4 regions of the Paraburkholderia sp. J67 genome follow, and region 1 is predicted to be linked to each of the others. Evidence: predicted binding sites of a transcription regulator. Region 1 holds the regulator's gene; each other region holds the start of a gene.
The links. The regulator LexA, encoded in region 1, represses DNA repair genes until DNA is damaged. The targets are predictions, from matches to a motif close to ACTGTATNNNNATACAGT.

Region 1 (3,457 bases):
CCACCGTGATGCCGAGCGTCACGCCGAACCCGGGCAAGGCGCCTGGCTTCTGTAATCGGAACGTCGTCATGCTCTATCTCTTCACATGGGTTGCGCGGGCGAATCGTGGGCGAATCGCGTGCGGATCGTACGAATTGCGCTGCGCCGAAAGGCGCGCCTCGTGAGGCGCGCCTTGTTTTATGTTGCGCCGGACGCTTCAGGCATCCGGTCGTTGCTGCTTTTGCTGCCGTTGCTGCTTGCTTCGCTTACTGCGGCTGGTAGATCGAATCGAACACGCCACCGTCGGCAAAGTGCGTCTTCTGTGCGTTGGTCCAGCCGCCGAAGGTGTCGTCCACCGTGTAGAGCTTGAGCTTCGGGAACTTCGCCGTAAGCGCCGCCGGCACCTTGTCCGAACGCGGACGGTAGAAGTTCTTCGCCGCGATCTCCTGACCTTCCTCGCTATAGAGGAACTGCAGATAGGCGTCGGCCACCTTGCGCGTGCCCTTCTTGTCGACGACCTTGTCCACCACCGCAACCGGCGGCTCGGCCAGAATGCTCACCGACGGCACCACGATCTCGAACTTCTCCGGACCAAATTCCTTGAGCGACAGGAAGGCCTCGTTTTCCCAGGCGATCAGCACGTCGCCGATACCGCGCTGCACGAAGCTCGTGGTCGCGCCTCGCGCGCCCGAATCGAGCACGCCGGCGTTCTTGTAGAGCTTCGTGACGAACTCCTTGGCCTTCTGGTCGTTGCCGCCCGGCTGGTGTTCCGCGTAGGCCCACGCCGCGAGGTAGTTCCAGCGCGCGCCGCCCGAGGTCTTCGGATTCGGCGTGACGATCGACACGCCCGGCTTGGTCAGATCGTCCCAGTCCTTGATGTGCTTCGGGTTGCCCTTGCGCACGAGGAACACGATGGTCGAGGTGTACGGCGAGGCGTTGTCCGGAAGGCGCTTTTGCCAGTCCTTCGCGACGATGCCCTTGTTGGCGAGCGCGTCGATGTCCCAGGCGAGCGCCAGCGTCACGACGTCGGCTTGCAGTCCGTCGAGCACCGAGCGCGCCTGGGCGCCCGAGCCGCCATGCGACTGCTTGATGGTGAGCGTTTCGCCCGTCTTGGCCTTCCACTGCTTGATAAAGGCGTCGTTGACGTCCTGGTACAGCTCGCGCGTCGGATCGTAGGAGACGTTGAGCAGCGACGTGTCCGCATGGGCAGCCGGTGCGAGCACGGCCATGCCGAAGAGCGGCACCGCGCCGATAACCAGTTTCGCCGCCAGCGTCTTAAGCCATGCGCGCCCCGTAGTGCCTTGTTTCATCCCGCTTTCTCCGTGTTGTCGTGCGTGTAGTCGCGTTTCGTCGCGCGTTTTGTGGTGTGCAGCGATCGATGGAGGCCAGTCTAGCGATTGGCTTACATTATTAAAAATGATGTTTTCTCATTTTTTAATACGCAAAAGTGGTAAGGGCGGAGGAATCAGCTGTTGACGCATGTTTTCGTCCGTTCGGTCATCGCAAAACGCCGCTGTAGCGCCACCGGAATGACAAACCTCAAGTAACACTTGAAAAGCGGCGAGTACTGTATAAAAATACAGTCACCTGTTCAAACATACAGTGTCGCCATGACCAAACTCACCGCACGACAGCAGCAGGTTTTCGATCTGGTCCGCCGCGCGATCGAGCGCACCGGCTTTCCGCCCACGCGCGCCGAAATTGCCGCCGAACTCGGTTTCAGCTCGGCCAACTCCGCGGAGGAACACCTTCGCGCCCTCGCGCGCAAGGGCGTGATCGAACTGGCTGCGGGCGCCTCGCGTGGCATCCGTCTGATGCCCGGCCCGGACGACCAGCCGTATCAGTTCACCTTGCCGCACCCCGGGCTCATGCAGTTGTCGCTGCCGCTCGTCGGCCGCGTCGCGGCGGGCAGCCCGATCCTCGCGCAGGAACATATTTCGCAGAACTATGCGTGCGACCCGGCGCTCTTCTCGAGCCGCCCCGACTACCTGCTGAAGGTGCGCGGCCTGTCGATGCGCGACGCGGGCATCCTCGACGGCGACCTGCTCGCCGTGCAGAAGAAAGCGGAAGCGAAAGACGGCCAGATCATCGTTGCGCGTCTGGGCGACGACGTCACCGTGAAGCGTCTGAAGCGCCAGCCCAACGGGATCGAGCTGATCGCCGAAAACCCCGACTACGACAATATTTTCGTCGCGGCCGGCAGCGCGGAATTCGCGCTGGAAGGCATCGCAGTCGGTCTGATCCGTCCCACCGAATTCTGATAATTCCGACCGCGCCGCGTCAGCGCCTGGTCCGCGCATCTTCTGGAGAGAGAGTCATGGAACGCCTTGCCCGCCTGTTGCCCTTCCGTCAATTCGGCCGTCTGCGCCATCTGCGTGGGATCGCATCGTGCGCGGTGCGCGAAGCGCGCGCCTCGGCGGCGGCACTCAATGGCTCGCTCTTCGAGGACACCGCAGTCGAGGCGCCTACGCCGGAGCTGCCGCCGCTGCCCTCGGCGCAGCCCGCGTTCGCGCGCGTCTCGCTCAATAGCACGCTCAATACGGAACAGCCGGCACGCCGCGCGCCGGTGCGCGTCTATCACGGCCCGTCGCGGCTCATCATGGTCGGCACGATGGATGCGGTGTGCCGCGCCATCGATCGCTGCATCGCCGAGCAAAGCGGCGACATGCCGGTGGCGCTGGCGAAGTAAGCAGGTGAGATGGGTCGGGGAAGCCGGGTGGCGTTGGGCGGGCTCGGGAAATATCGAGGGATCGTTTTCGCGCGAAGGCGGTCAACACCTTGATTGAACCTTTGTCCTGCCCCGCTCGCGCGGGGCCGCCCTCCCCGATGACCGATACGACTACGCCCAACGCCTCACCCTCTGCACACCGCCCCTCGAACTGGAAGAAACCCGTCGCGATCGCCGTTGCAGCGGTCGTCGTCGTGGCCGCGCTCGGTTATGGCTACGCGTCGCCGTATCTCGCGCTGAACCGCCTCAAGCAGGCCGCGGATGCGCGCGATGCGGTCGCATTGAACGAGTATGTCGATTACCCGGCGTTGCGCGTGAGTCTCAAGCAGCAGGTCGGCGACATGCTGCAACAGCGCATTCAGGCGCAGCACAGCAGCAATCCGCTGCTGATGTTGGGCGCAGTCATTGGCGCGGCGCTGATCGGCCCGCTCGTCGATGCCTATGCAACGCCTGAAGGCGTGGCCGCGCTGCTCAACGGTATGCCGCCCACCGGCAAGCCCGGCGAGCGCCCCGTGCCGCCAGCGCCTGACACGCAAGCGTCAACGTCGACTGCCGATACCGCACCGCAAACCACGCCGCAGCCCGAGTCCGGCAATGGCGGCGCGCCAGCCCCGCAACCGCGCGCGCAGACGACGGCCGGTTATCGCAGCCTCAACGAATTTGCCGTGACCTGGCAGCGCAGCGCGACGAGCGAGCGCTATGCCGCCATCCTGCAGCGGCATGGACTGTTCTCGTGGAAACTTGCTGCGG
Region 2 (3,457 bases), on a different contig from region 1:
GCGTCATCGCCACGTAGAGCAGGCGGCGCTCCTCCTCCAGTTCCTCGTCGCTGCCCGCGCCCAGATCGGACGGAATGCAGCCATCCACACCGTTGAGCACGAACACGTTGCGCCACTCCTGGCCTTTGGCCGAGTGGATCGTCGAGAGAATCAGGTAGTCCTCGTCGAGCAGCGGATCGGCCGATTCAGCGCTGGTCGCGTCGGGCGGATCGAGTGTGAGTTCGGTCAGGAAGCGCTCGCGCGAAGCATAGGTGCTCGCGATGCTCTCCATCTGCAGAAGATCGGCCAGACGCACCTGAGCGTCTTCGTGATTGCGCTTCAGATGCGGCTCGTACCAGCGCCGCACCCGCTCGAATTCGCCAGGCCAGGGCGTGGCGCGCGCGCCGAGCGTGTCGATGAGCGAAGTGAACGCAGGCCAGTCCTCGGCCGCGCGCGGCGGCGGCGCGAAGGCGGCGAGCGCCTGGGCGGCGCGGTAAGCCCCCGTGCACGCTGCAACCTGATCGAGCAGCCGCGCGGCCGTGGCCGGCCCGACGCCGGGCATCAGTTGCGTCACGCGAAAGCCCGCCACGCGGTCGAGCGGATTCTCCGCCCAGCGCAGCACCGCCAGCACGTCCTTGACGTGCGCGGCGTCCAGAAAACGCAGCCCGCCGAACTTCACGAACGGGATGTTGCGACGCGCGAGTTCGATTTCGAGCGTCGCACTGTGGTGCGCGGCGCGAAACAGCACGGCCTGCTGCTTGAGCCTCATGCCGCCCTCGCGCGCTTCGAGAATCTGCTCGACCACGTAGCGCGCCTGGGTAGCTTCATCGGCGACGGTAACGAGACGCGGACGCTGCTGCGAGGCGCGGTCGGTCCAGAGGTTCTTGGTGTAGCGCTCGGTGGCGGCATCCATCACCGCGTTCGACGCGGCGAGGATCGGTTCGGTCGAGCGGTAGTTGCGTTCGAGCGTCACCTGTCGCGCGGGCGGATCGAAATGCGCGGGGAAATCGAGGATGTTGCGCACCGTTGCGCCACGAAACGCGTAGATCGACTGGGCATCGTCGCCGACCACGGTGAGGCCGCGGCCATCGGGCTTGAGCGCGAGCAGGATCGACGCTTGCAGGCGGTTGGTGTCCTGATACTCGTCCACCAGAATGTGATCGAAGCGTGCGGCGAGATCGGCGGCGATAGCCGGTTCTGCCGCCATATGCGCCCAATATAGCAACAGATCGTCGTAATCGAGGACGTTCTGCTTCTGCTTGGCCTCGGTATACGCCGCGAACAAGGCACGCAGTTGCGGCTCCCATTCGAGACACCAGGAGAACGAGCGCGCAAGCACGTTCGCGAGCGAGTCGCCGGTGTTGACGACGCGCGAGTAGATCGCCAGACACGTCGATTTAGCGGGAAATCGCTTCTCTTTCGCCGACAATCCTAACTCATGACGCACCAAGTTCATGAGATCGGCGGAATCTTCGCGGTCGTTGATCGTGAACGCTGGCGAAAGGCCGATTTGCTCCGCGTATTCGCGCAACAACCGCGCGCCAACGCCGTGAAACGTGCCTGCCCAGGTGAGCCCTTGCGAGAGCGTGGCGGCAGCGCCCGACACGCCCGCTGCGATGCGCGAGACGCGCCGGGTCATCTCCTGCGCCGCACGGCGCGAGAACGTTAGCAGCAAGATGCGATGTGGATCGGCGCCATTGACGACCAGATGCGCGACGCGATGCGCCAGCGTATTCGTCTTGCCTGACCCCGCCCCGGCGATCACGAGCAGCGGCTCGGGCAGTACGGCACCCGGCGCGAAGGCCTGCGGGCCGCCGTGCTCGACTGCGGCGCGCTGGGCGTCGTTAAGCTTCGCGAGGTAGGCTGCCACGTCGGGCAACCCCGTTTCGGCGCGGGAGGAATCGGCGAGAGAGACGGTGGACACGGCAGCAGATGACAAGAGATGGAAGCGCGTCTTATACGAGACGCGGCGACGCATACTGTATATCCATACACCTCACCCCGGCAAGCGTCGATCTTGCCGTGATCTGGCGATATTTATATGCGAACGTCGCGATCAGCCCCTGAACATCGTACCCATGTAAAAACGGCGACGCCCGTTTCCGGGCGCCGCCGCTTCAAGCAGTCGAAAAAAACGAGCCTTACGGCTGGGCCGTACCGCCCTGTTGCTGGGCGCCCGCCTGCTGGGCCGACTGGCCGTTCATCTGATCCTTCATTTCCGAATCATTGGCCTGACGATCGGCCTTGTGGTTGATCTTCGCGTCCTTGACCTGCGACTTGTACTGCGACTTGGCTTGCTTCTTCGCGTCGCTGTACTCGGCATTGGCCGACTTCTTGGCGCTGCGGTATTCCGCGTTGGCCTGCGCGTTGGCACTACGCTTTTGCACCAGCGGATCATTCGATTGCGGCGCGGTCAGGTTCTGCGGGGCGGGCGCGGGTTGCGCGATGCCGTTGGCAGCCGGTGCCTGGCTGGGTGCGGCAGACGGTGCTTCGACACCTGCTTGCGCCGCGGTCTGGGCGAAGGCGCTCTGCGCAAAGACGGCAGCAGTGGCGATAGCAGTAGCGGTAAGCAGCTTGCGAATCTGGGTCATGGCATATCCTCTTTGCAGTAGTTCCAGTGACCGGTCCGCAATGGGCGTGCCCATGCGGCGCGGTCTTGCTCGATAAAGCCGCTGCCTCACGTGATGCTGGTGTGAGGCAGCGTTCCCGGCTGGGGTGAATCCATTTTTGTCTGAGGAAGCCTGCCAAGTCCCGCAGCGTTACTCACCGTTTCACTTTCTGACGATTTCATAACATCTGGCCCCGAGATGTATCCACCGCTCGCCAGCGTGGGATCGCTTATGATGCTCACCCTTCGCGCGCCCGCGCGGCGCGCTCCTGATTCCCGATACGCCATGCCCAATCTCGCTTTCACCCTGACCGGCGACTACGTCGAACTCCACAACCTTCTGAAGATCACGGGTCTCGCCGATAGCGGCGGCTCGGCCAAGCAGATCGTCGCCTCGGGCGCCGTCAAGGTGGACGGCGAAGTCGAGCTGCGCAAGACCTGCAAGATCCGCGCGGGTCAATCGGTACTGCTGGGGGATACGCGCATCGCGATCCAGGAGGCGGATTAGCCCGCGCCGGCACGTTCGGCCCCGGTGGCGGCGAAGCGCGGACGAAGCTCTACCGAAACGCTTCCGAAAGCAAATGCACCAGATAAGTGCTTTTTGTCCGAAAGCAGGGTAATCTCGCCATAAGCTTTCAGCCCCGACACGAACGCACACACAGGACACGCGGCGCGATTATTCGCGCCGCGTCTGCTTTCATGACCCGATCCACCGCCCCCACGCGCGCCCACGATGCGCGCCGCGCCATCGCCCCGCCCTCGCTGCGCCGCCACGCCGCCGACACCGCGCGCCTCGCCGCGCCGCTCGCCATCGCCCAGCTTTCGCAGATGGCGATGAGCGTGACCGACACCGTCCTGCTCGGCTCGCTG
Region 3 (3,457 bases), on a different contig from region 1:
CGTCATGCGCGAGACGGTGGACTCGTAGTCGAGGTCGCCGAGCACGATGGGCGACAGGCGGCGCGTGTCGGGGTTCATCGTCGTGTCCCAGAGCTGTTCGGCGCTCATTTCGCCGAGACCCTTGAAGCGGCTGATGGACCATTGCGTCTCGCGCACGCCGTCCTTGCGCAGCTTGTCCAGGGTCGCTTCGAGCTCGCCCTCGTCCAGTGCGTAGAGCTTCTGCGCGGGCTTCTTGCCGCGCGCGGGCGCATCGACGCGGAACAGCGGCGGGCGCGCCACGCACACGTGACCACGCTCGATCAGTTGCGGGAAATGCTTGAAGAACAGCGTGAGCAGCAATACCTGGATGTGCGAACCATCGACGTCCGCGTCCGAGAGAATGCAGATCTTGCCGTAGCGCAGGTTCGAGAGATCGACGGTGTCGTCCGGGCTATGCGGATCGACGCCGATCGCCACCGAAATGTCATGCACTTCGTTGTTGGCGAAGAGGCGATCGCGCTCCGTTTCCCACGTGTTGAGCACCTTGCCGCGCAGCGGCAGGATGGCCTGATATTCCTTGTCGCGGCCCATCTTCGCGGAACCGCCCGCCGAATCGCCCTCGACGAGGAACAGTTCGTTGCGCGCGATATCGGTCGACTCGCAGTCGGTGAGCTTGCCGGGCAGCACGGCCACGCCCGAGCTCTTGCGCTTCTCGACCTTCTGGCCCGCACGCGTGCGCGCCTGCGCCTGCTTGATGACGAGATCGGCGAGCTTCTTGCCGTGCTCGACGTGCTGGTTGAGCCAAAGTTCGAGCGCCGGACGCGTGAACGACGACACCAGCTTGACGGCGTCGCGGCTGTTCAGGCGTTCCTTGATCTGCCCCTGGAATTGCGGGTCGAGCACCTTGGCGGAGAGCACGAACGAGACGCGCGCGAAGACGTCTTCGGGCAGCAGCTTCACGCCTTTCGGCTGAAGATTGTGCAATTCGACAAAGCTCTTCACCGCCTGGAACAGGCCGTCGCGCAGGCCGCTTTCGTGCGTGCCGCCCGCGGGGGTCGGAATCAGGTTGACGTAGGACTCGCGCGTGAGCGAGCCTTCCTCGCACCAGGCCACCACCCAGGCGGCGCCCTCGCCTTCGGCGAAGGTGTCGTCGTTGGTGCGGCCGTCGGCGTAGCGCTCGCCTTCGAACAGCGGGATCAGCAGATCGGCGCCGCCCATGCCTTCGAGCAGATAGCCGCGCAGGCCGTCTTCGTATTTCCAGCTCAGGCGCTCGCCGGTCTTTTCATTGACCAGTTCGACTTCGACGCCGGGCAGCAGCACGGCCTTCGAGCGCAGCAGGCGTTGCAGTTCGCCGAACGGCAGATTGGGCGAGTCGAAATACTTCGGATCGGCCCACGCGGTCACGCGCGTGCCAGTCTTCTTTTCGTCGCGCGAGGCATTGCGTACGGTCAGCGGCTTGACGACGTCGCCGTTCGAGAAACCGAGTTCAGCGACCTTGCCGTCGCGCCAGACGGTCACGTCGAGGCGCTTCGAGAGCGCATTGGTGACCGAGACGCCCACGCCGTGCAGGCCGCCCGAGAACGTATAGGCGCCGCCGGCGGCCTTGTCGAACTTGCCGCCCGCGTGCAGGCGGGTGTAAACGATTTCGACGACCGGCACCTTTTCTTCGGGATGCAGGCCGAACGGGATGCCACGGCCGTCGTCCTCGACGGAGACCGACTGGTCCGCATGCAGCGTGACGGTGATGCGCTTGCCGAAGCCGCCGAGCGCTTCGTCCGAAGCGTTGTCGATGACTTCCTGAATGATGTGCAGCGGATTCTCGGTGCGCGTGTACATGCCCGGCCGTTGCCGGACGGGCTCGAGGCCCTTGAGCACCTTGATCGACGCTTCGCTATATCCAGCGTTCGCAGCGTTTGACTTCTTCGTTGACATGGTGATCCGCAGGGAGTGGTCCGCGCGCTTGTCCACAGATGCTGTGGACATCTGCGGGGAAAACGCGTTGAGTGTTCAAAAAAACCGTGACGAAACAAAGGCGTGAGCGGGCTGCTCGCAGGGCGCGCAAAACGCGCGCAGCAGCCCGGTCGACCGTATTCGCGAGGTATTGTACTGATTTGGGACCGCGCGGCAATTTGCTTGAGGGTCGGCCGTTCGGCCAGGGGGCGGTGGGAAACGTGACTCGCGTAGAATCGGACGCGTGCGGCAAGGGGTTTCGAGCTGCGCCGCCTGCGGGTTTTTGGACCAGATTTTGCTGGACCGTTCGTTGCAAGGATTCCCGGAATCGAGAGGAGCATGGAGCCGTCATGAGACCATCCGAAGCTTTGCGCGCGCATCGCGCGGAAATCCGCGAGATCGTCGCGAGCCATCACGCGATGAATGCGCGCGTGTTCGGTTCGTCGGCGCGGGACGAGGACGACGAAGATAGCGATCTTGACCTGCTGGTCGATACCACGCCGGAAACGACGCTGTTCGATCTCGCACGAATGCAAAGACAGCTGGAAACGCTATTGGGCGTGCCGGTCGATATCGTCACGTCGGGCGGCCTGCCTGACACCCTGCGCGAGCGGATCGTTGCAGAAGCGGTGCGGATATGAAAGGCGAACTTCGCACGCCACACTTCATCGAGCACATGCTGACAGCGATTGCGCGCATTCGCGAATACACGGCACCACTTTCCGTGCAATCGTTCAAGGCAACGCCGATGGCAATCGACGCCGTTGTGCGCAATTTTGAGATCATCGGCGAAGCTTCGCGCAACATCATGCGCGTCGATCCAGACTTTGTTGCTCGCCATGGCGATATTCCCTGGCAAGACATGTACGGCATGCGCAACCAGATGTCGCACGCGTATTTCGCGGTCGATCTCGATCTTGTGTGGCAAACGATCCAGCGAGATCTTCCTGAGCTCGAACGAGCGCTGCAGCGCTCGCGCCAGCCATAAAAAAGCGGCCCTCACAGGCCGCTTCTCTCGCATCGCGTTACTTCCGCTTCGCTTCCAGCTCTTCCCACCGTTCCAGCGCCACGAGCAGTTCCTCGTCGATCTGCGCAAAGCGCTCGGTCAGTCGCGTGGCTTCCCGGCCGTCCTTCGCGAAGATCGAACCGTCCTCGATCTGCGCGCCGATGGTCTTCTGCTCCGTCTCCAGCGCCTCGATGCGCTTGGGCAGCTCGTCCAGCTCGCGCTGCTCCTTGAACGAAAGCTTGACGCCGCGCTGCGCGTTGCGCCCCGCCGCGCTGTCCTTCGACGCCGCGGCGGCCGGCGCGGCTTCCTTCGGCGCACGCGCCTCGGCGATTTCCTGCGAGCGCGCGCTCTGCGTCTGCCAGTCGGTGAAGCCACCGACATACTCGCGCCAGCGCCCGTCGCCCTCGGAAGCGATCACCGAGGTCACCACGTTGTCGAGGAACGCGCGATCGTGCGAGACCAGCAGCACGGTGCCGTCGTAATCGGCGAGCAGTTCTTCGAGCAGTTCGAGCGTCGGGATAT
Region 4 (3,457 bases), on a different contig from region 1:
GCCGGACGCGGCTGCGCCGGCAGCGGCACCTCGGGCAGGTCGAAGGCGCTTTGCACCGGCGCGCCCGCCTCTCGCGCCTCTTGCGCTTCTGCCTGCCCGTGGGTCTTGCGCGGCTTGCGTGGCGCCTGGCGTCGTGTCGGCGCCCGCCAGGTGCGCGCCGACATCGCATGCTCGGGCCGATGATCGTCCTCGACAAATAACTGCAACACGTTCTGTTCGCCGATACGCGCGCCGATGCGCTCGAACAGCTGCGCAAGCGACGCATCCGAGGCCTCGGGCGACGGGAACAGCGTGTCGGTGGGCGGCGCGTACTCGCTCACCTGATCAGCCACGAGAGCCATGCCAATCACGGGCGCGGCCAGCTCGGTCTGGTTGAGCTTCTCGCGCAGCAGCCACAGCAGATGCTCGGCGTCGCGCGATGGCGCGGCCCACGACAGCCGCAGACTCGACGTGCGCGGCGCGTGGCGCGACGCCAGTTCGTGCTCCAGACGCAGCTCGAAGCCGGAGAGCGCGCCGTGCTGCGCGGCGAGCCAGCCCGCCAGCTGCATCACGAGGCGGCGCGCGGCGAACAGCAGCGCTTCGGCGCTCTCCACGCGCGCCTGCAATTCGAGCGACGCATGGAACGACGGCGGCGCGGTGAACCACGCACGCGGATCGGGGGCCTCGCCGCGCGCCTGCGCAAGCCAGGCGAGCACGCCATCGCCGAAACGCCGCACGATGCCGTCGCGTGGCAAGCGCCGCAAATCGCCGAGCGTCGCGCAACCGATCTGCGTGAGCGCATGTTCGTGCTGCACGGCGAACGGCGCGAGCGTGACCGGCAACGCATCGAGCACGCGCGCGAGCGTGCGCTCCTTGAGCACCCGGAAACGCCGCACGGCATGGGCCCCGGCGCACGCATGCGCCTGCGCGAGCGTCCATGCGCCCCACGCCGTGGGCGCGCAGGCCATGCGCGCGGCGTGAGCGCAATCGGCCACCGTGGCCTCGACCCTCGCGAGCAGCGCGCGCACGCCGCCGAACAGCCGCAGCCCGGAGCCGACTTCGAGCAGCAACGTATGGGATTGCGACGATTGCGCGAGCGAGACCTTCGGCGTGTAGGCGAGCAAGGCGAGCGCGAGTGCCTCGAATGCACGCGTCTCGCGCGCCGCATCGGGCTCGAGCAGCACGAGGCCCGGCGCCAGCGCGAGCGCATGTGCGCGCGTACTGCCGGGCTGCACGCCGAGGCGAAACGCGTCGCGATCGGCGATCAGGATGCGTGCGTGATCGGCAAGCGCATAGCAGCGCTCGGCTAGATCCTCACCTTCGCCCTCAGACGACCCGATCGACGGAAGCGGCGGCCTCACGGCCTCCAGCGGCAACAACGGCAAGGTGACGGCGATCCACAGCATGATTGACCCCGGGCCACGGCATGGTCGGCGCGGCGCCCGGCTGGGGCAGCACCGACTCCTGTAGCGGCAAAGTGACGACGAGTGGCTGGGCGGGCGGCGGCCCGCGACGCTTGAAAATATCGACGCGCACCCCCGTGAACTGCATCCATTCACGGCGATTCAGACGCGTATCCGCCTCGGGCGGCGGCACCGGCGTGCAGACCATGCGCAGCGGCGCCGGCGACGACTGACTGCGCGCCGCGGGCGGGCGCATCAGAAAGGCCAGCGCCTGCGAATCCTGCGCGGCGACCTGCAAGCGCCGCAGGGCGTCGGCGCGCGCCTTCGGCTGCCACAGCAGCACGGCGCCGATGCCGTCCTGCTTGAGCGCCTGCTCGGCGGCCCAGGGCGCCTCATCGTCATCAGCACGCACCCAGACAAGACGCTCGAGCGCGATGCCCCACGCCTTGAGCGCGCACGCATAGGGTCGCCACGGCGGCGCGACGAGCAGCACGTGCCGCCTCTCCTGAGCAGTGAGCGTGCGCAGCGCGGGCGCGACGAGCCGCATCTCGCCGATACCGCCCTGCTCGACGAGCAACTCGCTCAGACTGCCCGCGGGCCAGCCCGCGCCAGGCAGCAGCGCATCGAGCGCGGCATGGCCGCTCGGCACCGTGCGCCCGCTCGTGCAGGCGACCTGGTTGCCTTGCCAGATCCGGCTTTGCAGCCGGGGCGGCAGGTGTGTCGCCGCTAGCTGGAGTGCTGCCGCCATGATCGCGCTCTGGAAAAAGGAAATAGAACGCCCTACCCAACGCTGAACGGGGCATGACGAGGAGGTTGGGACGGTGCATCGGTGCACGCCGCCAACCTGTATATTTATACAGTATTTAGGACGGTTCCTGGAAGGAGGTTTTTGGGGGGCGGGTCTGGGGGTTTGGCGTGAGGCGGCTGTCGAGATACGGGCGTATGCAGGCCAAACGCAAACTCATTTGACGCGGCATATAAAGAGCCGCTACAATCCACGACTCTTCGGAGCGTAGCGCAGCCTGGTAGCGCATCTGATTTGGGATCAGAGGGTCGTAGGTTCGAATCCTATCGCTCCGACCAGTATCAAGCAAAAAGCCCAGCCTTAACCGGCTGGGCTTTTTGTTTTTTGCGGCTGCGTGGAGGCTATGTCGGCCAAGCTCGATCAACGCCTCCGGCCAGATTCGCAATGCGACTTCGTCGCTTCCCGCGACAGAAAATGGGCGATGCATGTTTGCATGCCGGCGATCATCGTCATATCGCTCAATTGTGTCCACCAAAGCGTCGCCGTAGCATCGCCCAGAAACCTGTAGGCTCTTGTCCGACCGTTTGCACATGCAGACCATCTAACCGAATCTGAGCCAGACCGTTGTCTCCAGTCACGCCCAACGCCAGGGCAGGAGCAAGCGCATACCATGTCGAAGCCTCGCCCCACGAAAGATAAAATGTACCGCGAACCGGTTCATAAAACTCTGTCGGCTCCCCGATACTACCGTGCCTATTCTCATCAAATTCCGCGTCAATATGAACGGTCGCCGGTATGCCTTCTTCAAAACGACGCTCTCCTCGAATCCATCGATTCGGATTGGTATAAATAGACCAATCCATAATCCGTCCCTGCGGATCAAGTGCCATCGAAAAAAAGCCGCCGGTCAGAATATAGTTTCGCTCCGTGATATTGAATTTCTGATCAAGCTGCTCACTGAGAGTCGGCACACCTGGCGGGTTCGCTGCAATGTATCTAACGTCGCACATTACAGAATTCCCCTGTCCATCCCATGTGATTTCCACGATGGACTCAATGTACTCACCAACGCGAACAGCGATTTTTTTCATTTTACAGGACCATACTTAAAATGATAAATTATATAATCACTTTCACTAACAAGAACTTCTAAAACATATTTCTTCGAAGTTTTACTTTCTCCTAGACGAGTAATTGGAATTTTATACATAAAAATCCCCGACGCTCCTCGTGGATCAGGAGTGCGCTTGCCATATTTGATAGCAAGCCGAAGAATATGAACGGGTACGAACCGCCCTGGCTCTTTCATGTGTCTGAGCGGTTCAGCGGC

Region 2: a site for LexA is predicted at 1,958-1,975, ahead of U5782_RS23220 (ATP-dependent helicase). Genes of this name have one in related genera too.
Region 3: a site for LexA is predicted at 1,982-1,999, ahead of U5782_RS06225 (DNA topoisomerase IV subunit B). Genes of this name have one in related genera too.
Region 4: a site for LexA is predicted at 2,226-2,243, ahead of imuA (translesion DNA synthesis-associated protein ImuA). Genes of this name have one in related genera too.

The regions. Positions count from the first base shown of each region.
Region 1 is NZ_CAJMZK010000017.1:83,492-86,948, forward strand. Features, by position in the region: gene cysT (sulfate ABC transporter permease subunit CysT) at 1-70, opposite strand, end outside; gene U5782_RS26335 (sulfate ABC transporter substrate-binding protein) at 246-1,289, opposite strand; gene lexA (transcriptional repressor LexA) at 1,590-2,240, shown strand; gene U5782_RS26345 (hypothetical protein) at 2,297-2,668, shown strand; gene U5782_RS26350 (DUF2939 domain-containing protein) at 2,806-3,457, shown strand, end outside.
Region 2 is NZ_CAJMZK010000013.1:133,788-137,244, forward strand. Features, by position in the region: gene U5782_RS23220 (ATP-dependent helicase) at 1-1,957, opposite strand, end outside; gene U5782_RS23225 (hypothetical protein) at 2,121-2,570, opposite strand; gene U5782_RS23230 (RNA-binding S4 domain-containing protein) at 2,874-3,095, shown strand; gene U5782_RS23235 (MATE family efflux transporter) at 3,287-3,457, shown strand, end outside.
Region 3 is NZ_CAJMZK010000002.1:518,958-522,414, reverse strand. Features, by position in the region: gene U5782_RS06225 (DNA topoisomerase IV subunit B) at 1-1,911, opposite strand, end outside; gene U5782_RS06220 (nucleotidyltransferase family protein) at 2,280-2,570, shown strand; gene U5782_RS06215 (DUF86 domain-containing protein) at 2,567-2,917, shown strand; gene U5782_RS06210 (ATP-binding cassette domain-containing protein) at 2,955-3,457, opposite strand, start outside.
Region 4 is NZ_CAJMZK010000013.1:31,784-35,240, forward strand. Features, by position in the region: gene U5782_RS22695 (DNA polymerase Y family protein) at 1-1,385, opposite strand, end outside; gene imuA (translesion DNA synthesis-associated protein ImuA) at 1,306-2,130, opposite strand; tRNA gene U5782_RS22705 (tRNA-Pro) at 2,389-2,465, shown strand; gene U5782_RS22710 (hypothetical protein) at 2,646-3,218, opposite strand; gene U5782_RS22715 (hypothetical protein) at 3,215-3,457, opposite strand, start outside.